Alloacidobacterium dinghuense: one gene and its partner. The protein of the gene in region 2 interacts with the protein of the main gene of each other region in a pairwise test. Links are inferred from orthologs where the notes say so. Each region holds a gene or a part of one and is shown on either strand. Other genes may lie near its edges.

Region 1 (3,590 bases), 960 kb from region 2 along the record:
CATTTTCTCTGAGATTGCTCTACTTATTTCATTCCATTTAGCTTATGAGCATCTATTTGATTTTGAAAGGTTTACACCCAATAGAAAAACCCGCCTACTTTGAGGCGGGTTTTCAGAGCTTCTATATCCATTATAGCTGACTGGAAAGGAAAGTCGGCCAAATTGGGCGAGGTTTTTTCGCTTTGGAATGAAGCGGTTACAGGCTCGAAGGGGTTTTTCGCTCTTGACAGATTTCGTTAAGAAGCCTGGCAGGTCGTCACACCGGAATCGGTGTGCGGATCGCATTGGGGGCGACGCGCGGCCAAGTGTCGCGAATTGGCTTGATGTGACAAGATTCGCCACTGAAGGAACGCATACGGGAAATCCAGGCATACGCTCATCGGCTATTGGGGATTGGGCTGGGGCTGTGGTTGTTGCTGCTGGTCATCCTTTTTGCCGCTGCCAAACAGGCGGGCGAAAAATCCGCGCTTCTTCTTGGGCTGCTGCGTTTGTGTTTGCTGATTGTCCGCTACGGCTCCTTGTGCAGGATTCGACGGAGGATTCATTGGTCTCACCGGTTGCGGGACAGGCTGTTGCGCCTGAGCTGGCGGTGGAGGCCCGACGGGTTTTTCGCCAAGCCCGAAGATCTTTTGGAAAAGATTTCGCTGGTCACCGTTCGAGTGGTCGCAGGTGTCGGTGGGTTGTGTTCCATCCAGAAAAGCGGCGGCATAAGAATTGCCTGGGCAAGCTGCGTCGGCAATAAGGTTGGTGCCTTTGTCCAGTTGCACCTCAGTCACGCCTTCCGGAGCCACAAAATCCTTTGTGTCCGAATATTCCGGCAGCGCAACAGCACGCTTCATGAATTCAGCCCAGATCGGGGCTGCTGCTTTTGCTCCGTCAAGCTTGATGTCGCTGTAGTCGTCATTACCCACCCAAACGATGCACAGCAGATTCGAGGTGTATCCGGCAAACCAGGCATCGTTCGACGTTCCGGTCTTGCCAGCCGCTGGAGCAGAGAATCCCATGGCGCGGACACCGGCAGCTGTACCGTGGTTAATGACATTTTCCATCAGGCTGGTTGTCAGATATGCAACGCGCGGATCCAGAATCGGCTTGCTGGTTGGTGCATAGTCGCTGATCACATCACCGTTCGCATTGCGTATCGAGGCAAGCATCCAAGGATCGATCTTTACCCCGGCATTGGCGAAGACAGTGTATGCGCCTACCATTTCAAGTGGAGTGGCGTCATATGCCCCGATGGCTACGGAAGGCGTTCCTCGCGCGGATTTGATGCCGGCGTCACGCGCCAAAGAAGCCACATTGTTGAATCCCACCATCTGCGCAAGAGCAATCGTCGCAACATTCTGTGATTGCTGTAATGCAAACCGGGCCGTAATCTCACCGTATTCTTCGTTGTGATAATTGTGCGGAGTATATTCCTGGTCGCCGATCGTGTATGTTGTCGGTTCATCGTTCAGCATAGTGACAGGAGTGAAGACCCCGCTCACACCGTCGCTATTCGTGAGCTGCGCTCCCGACAGGCTGGTGTTAAACGCCGCCGCGTAGACGAACGGCTTGAAGATCGATCCTGTGGGGCGATGCGCTACCGCATGATTCAACTGGCTCATTCCATAGTTGCGCCCGCCCACAAGTGCCAGTACTTGCCCCGTATGAGGATTGAGCGCGATCAGAGCTACCTGCGGGTACACAATGTTGCTGTCGACAGTTGCCGGAGCATTCTTGGATGCGCGGTGCGTGTGCATCTTCGTCACCAGGTCATCCACGCGCTTCATACCCTCATTGATGGCTTCGCTAGCGGTAGCCTGCAGCTGAGGATCGAGAGATGTATAAATCCGCAGGCCTTGCTGGTTGTATTCCGCATCACCGAGCTTTTGCACGATCTGGTCACGCACCAGGTCAACAAAGTAAGGAGCCTCATTCGCATCTACGCTCTGCGTCGCCAGTTTCAGCGGACTAGCTTTAGCCTCCTCTGCCTGCTCCTTGGTAACACTTCCCGTTTCGACCATCGCATCCAGCACAACGTTGCGGCGTTCAAGCGCTCGCGTCGGGTGCCGGTAAGGATTAAGGCGGCTCGGGCTCTGAATCAACCCAGCCAGCAAAGCACATTCCTGCAGGTTCAACTGACGCACATCCTTACCGAAATATGCCTGCGCAGCTTCGCCAAATCCATTGATGGCAAAGCTGCCCTGCTGCCCCAGAGGAATCTGGTTGGCGTACATCTGAAAAATCTGTTGCTTCGTGAAGCGGTGTTCAAGCTGGAACGTAATAACAATCTCGATCAGTTTGCGTCTGAAGCGCTTTTCAGGTGACAGGAAGAAGCCGCGCGCGAGTTGCATCGTGAGGGTCGATCCGCCCTGACGATACCGGTGCGAGAGCAGGTCACTGCGCATGGCGCCCAGCAGGCGGACATAATCGACGCCTCCATGCTCAAAGAACCTGCGATCTTCAATCGAGGTCACAGCCAGAATCAGATCGTGCGGCAACTCATCGTAAGTCACCAGCCGCCGTTTCGTACGGGTCTGGTCGGAAAGTCCGGTGACGAGTAAGGGCTCGAGCTCATAGGCGGCAAGCTGTTCCCCATTGGCGTCCGTGATCTGATTTACGGTGCTGCCTTCAAAGCTGATCGTCGCGCTGTCTGGTGCATGATAGGACTGCGCACCAGGATGAACGGTGATACTCCGTGCATTGAGCGAATACGTTCCCATGGGCGACACGGGACTGGCGCCATCTTCTGTATAGCCGGCTGAGCGCAGTTCCTGCGCCACAAAACTGGCAGTCAGCTTTTGCCCCGGCCGAACCTCATGGGGTGCGGCGTAAATCTTCGCCGTATTCGTGAACAGCGGTCTTTCCAGCCGTTCGTCAACAATATGTTTGTACTTGTTGTAGTAGAAGCTAAAAACAAGAAGAAAGAAGAGAGCGACAATGCCTACCGCTACGCCTGCTATTTTGAGCACCATGCGATTAAGTGGCTTGCCAGAGAAAGATCGGGGGGCGAGTTTTACTTTCAGGGCCAATGCGGACTACCACCTTCAATTCTAACGGTTCCAGGCCGTTTCACGCCTCGGTCCCACGGCTGCAGCGAACCCCACAGGTGCAACCTGCTGGTCTGGAATGTCGAGAGAGCCATCTGTAAGACGCGGAATCGAAGAAAGAAGTAGTCTCGATTCCTCCGCTTGAGGCCGGAAAGGTTGTATTACCTAATCAGGTTCCTCTCCGGCCGCAGTTGTTTTTGCGCTAGCGTTTGCCTTCCATCAAGTAACCAAATCCGGCGGACAGCACATTTTCCAGTGCTGCTAGAATGGTCCGCACCTTTGCGCTGCGGAGCCAGCATGACACTATTTCGCACCGTAGTTTTCTGGTTGAGTTTCCCTATAGCTGTCTCGGCATTAGCGCAACCATCTCAGGCGCCAGTTGGTCCTGCCCCCGTTCTACAGCCAACGCATGCAGACCAGCAGACATTACCGACTGTTCCTGCTGGCGGCCATGCCCTCGATGCCTCCGATCTGCAGGCGTTTTTTGATGGAATACTCCCCATGCAACTGGAGCGCAGCGATATTGCCGGGGCAGCCGTTCTGGTGATGAAGGACGGC
Region 2 (3,281 bases):
AGAAATTGGCGGCCAGGGGAGCAAGCGCGCTTCTGCCATGTGCAACTTCAGCAATGGCGATGTGCGCGTGTTTAACAGCGGCATCCTGAAACGCCATCGCCGAATCGGTCACAACCGCGCTTGCTCCACGCTCAATAGCCGTGGAGATGTAGCGATTCCCATCCGTCGTGCCGCCCTGCATGGCAACAAACAATGAACCCGGCCCCACTCTGCGAGAGTCGTATTCGATGCTGGTGACGTCCACCGATGGGCCGCTGCGACGCACCTGTCCAACTCCCTGCAAAACCTCTTCTATGTGCATAGGAATAAGTTAATTCTAGATCAGCGGGTAAAGCGCACGACAATCTCCGTGCCCGTCGGCACCATCGTTCCTGCGGCGGGAGCCTGCTCGCGTGCAATGCCGGTGCCCAGCACCTGCACGCCCAGTCCAATCGAACCAGCCTGCTCAACCACATTGCGCACAGGCTCTCCGACAAGCGATGGCACAGCAACCCGCCTGCCCGCATTTACGATTACGGAGCCATTCACAATCGGAGCCAGGGGAGCGCTCGCAGGCATCGGTGGCGCAGGTGCTGGCGTTTCTAATGGTTTTGGACTCACGGTCTCGGCGAATGCCGTCGTCGGCGATGCCGAATGCTGGACTGGCTCGGCTGCACTGGCAGCAACCTGCGTCGGCGCAGCTTCTTTGGCCACTGGAGCAACCTGCCCAGGCGTCTGTTGCGGCGCCCGCAACGGATCATCTGCCGGAAGATCATTCACTGTCGCAAAGAGTGAATTCAAGTCCGCGTCACCCTGCTCGGGATGGTCATCCTCCACAACCGGGACCTGATTCTTTGCAAGTTCAGCCTGAGACTTCATCTCCTGGTCGTGGGGCACACCCAGATATTCAAGAATCTGCTGCGCCAGGCCTTGAAAAACGGGCGCGCTGGCCTGCGCCCCAAAATGCATGCTGTGATCCGGCGAATCCATCACGATTGCCATCGTGATAGCAGGATTGTTCACTGGAGCAAATCCCACAAACGACGCCACAAACTTCGTCTTGGAATAAGTATGGGTGTGCGGATCAATCTTCTGCGCCGTTCCCGTCTTGCCTGCCGCGCTGTATCCGTTCAGATGGACCGCCTCGTGCGCGGTGCCGATGAGCACCACGTCTTCCATCATCTTCCGCATCTGCGCCGCCGTCATTTCTGAGACCACACGATGCGCGCCTTCCGGTAATGGGTCGGGCAAGCTACTTTCAGGATGAAAGGCGGCCGGCTTCAGCTTGGGATCATCCTTCATCAGGTCTGTGCTCTTCAGCAGAATGTGAGGAGGAACGTAGGTGCCGCCGTTAGCAATGGTTGAAACCATCGTTACGATCTGAACAGGCGTCACAGCAATTTCCTGCCCCATGGGAATCGCGCCCATCGATGCCGGCCCCCAGCGCTTCAACGGCTCCAGCAATCCTCGCGTCTCAGCAGGAAGTTCAATGCCGGTGCGCTCGCCAAAGCCAAACGCGCGGATGTACTTGTAAAGGCGGTCTTGCCCTACGCGTTGGCCCACACGGATAGCACAAACATTGCTCGAAACCGCAAGGGCCTTCCACGCCGGGACCAATCCAAAATGATCTCCGGGAGCATCGTGCACCGTATGACCGGCGACGTTCATCTGCCCGCCACCGCAATCCACGATGGTGTCCGGAGTGATGGCTTTTTCTTCGAGCGCCGCCGCATAGGTCACTGGCTTGAACGTTGACCCCGGCTCATAGACATTACTCACCGCGAGATCCCGCAACAGATCTGTCGTCGCGTGGCGAAAATCATTCGGGTTGAACGTGGGCCGGATGGCCAGCGCCAGAATCTGCCCAGTGTGCGGGTCCTGGACCACAATCGTGCCATTTTCTGCGTGTGTCCGCTCCATGTTGCGGTCCAGTGCCTGCTCGGCCATGAACTGAATATTGGCATCAAGCGTGAGGACGAGGTTTTCACCCGGAAGCGGTTCGCTCTCTTCACTGCCGAGCACGTGCCTGCGCGCATCGAGAGCCGTCAGCATTCGACCCGGCGTGCCGTGCAGGTCTTCATCGAAGTTCTGCTCCAGACCGCCAAGGCCATTGTCGTCGAGCCCGACGTAGCCCAAAACTTCTGAGGCCATCTGGTTGTCGGGATAGAAGCGCTTGAATTCCTTCTGAACATAGACGCCCTTGAGGTTAAGCGCCTTGACCTTGTTGATAATCTCTGGATCCTGCTTGCGGGCTACCCAGGCGAAATTTCGTGAAGCGTTAAAGCGCGCCAGAATCTGCTGCGCCGCAGTGAACGAATCCGTTGCATCAACATGGACGATCTTCGCCAGCGCCGCCGCAGTGGCAGGTCGCGCGTCGCCAATCTCCGAGGGCACGGCATAAATCGAGTCGGCGAGCACGGTCATCGCCAGCTCATGCAAATTGCGGTCGTAGAGCATTCCCCGTCGGGGAGCTACTTCAAAAGTGCGCTGCTGCTGCTTTGCCGCACGCTCCACAAATTCGTGATGGCGAAAAACCTGAAGCCACACGAGCCGGAAGCCGATCAATCCCGCCCATACAGCAAAAAGGGCGACGACATAGATCACGCGCAGACGACGCATCGGGGTTGCTACGCCCGTCTGCGCCGTCTGTGTGTTTTGAGATGCCGGGCTTGTCTCGGAATGGAATGAGAACCGGTTCACCGCGCACTACCTTCCGGCAGAAAGTTTGAAACTAATTGCCTAGCGAAGGGGGATCGCAGGCGTCATCTTGGCCATCACCGGCCCGTTGCCATCGACACTCGCATCCGGACGAACGACCTGACCAGGTTGCGGAACATTCAGGCCAAGCTGTCGCGCCATGCGGTCAATGCGGGCCGGATCGGCAAGCTGCGCTTCTGTCAGGCGAAGCTGGCGGTTTTGTTCCTCAAGCTGCACCACCTGCTGCTTCTCCGATTCCACGCGATAACCATACTCGATCGAAGAAAAATGCTGCCAGCCATAGACCATCACCAGCGCAAACAAGACAGCCATCGCGCAGGCAAAGGTGCGCATCTCGCGCACGCGCTGCGGATCGGCAGCCTTGACCAATCGCGAATTGTCGAAGCGCTTCACAAAGAAAACTTCCGGCGTCGGCCCCCGGCGTGCGCGCTGCTGCTGCGCAAACAGGGACAGGTTTCGCTCGGCCGCGATTGCTTCCATGCTTTGGCGGGGGGCCGTTATGATTCCGTTGGTTGCGATTACCTGTGTCGCCATTTTCTTTTCTCCAGACTGCTGCTTCGCTCTCCCTAACTCTTCACTGCCTC

What was found. The genes of interacting proteins can lie anywhere in the genome.
Region 1: the proteins of H7849_RS00960 (region 2) and H7849_RS04860 interact in binary tests that used the Escherichia coli proteins (3 or more experiments, as listed by UniProt). The link is inferred for Alloacidobacterium dinghuense from one-to-one orthologs.

Annotation. Positions count from the first base shown.
Region 1 is NZ_CP060394.1:1,205,245-1,208,834, forward strand. The notes cover bases 171-3,325. They hold H7849_RS04860 (PBP1A family penicillin-binding protein), read right to left. Parts: upstream 2,958-3,325; coding sequence 384-2,957; downstream 171-383. Also shown: H7849_RS04865 (serine hydrolase domain-containing protein), read left to right, coding at 3,330-3,590. UniProt on the Escherichia coli protein: Cell wall formation. Synthesis of cross-linked peptidoglycan from the lipid intermediates.
Region 2 is NZ_CP060394.1:243,042-246,322, reverse strand. The notes cover bases 1-3,052. They hold H7849_RS00960 (penicillin-binding protein), read right to left. Parts: upstream 2,680-3,052; coding sequence 322-2,679; downstream 1-321. Other genes in these bases: ftsL (cell division protein FtsL), read right to left, coding at 2,719-3,052; H7849_RS00965 (UDP-N-acetylmuramoyl-L-alanyl-D-glutamate--2,6-diaminopimelate ligase), read right to left, coding at 1-301. In the rest of the region: more of ftsL, read right to left, coding at 3,053-3,231. UniProt on the Escherichia coli protein: Essential cell division protein that catalyzes cross-linking of the peptidoglycan cell wall at the division septum. Required for localization of FtsN.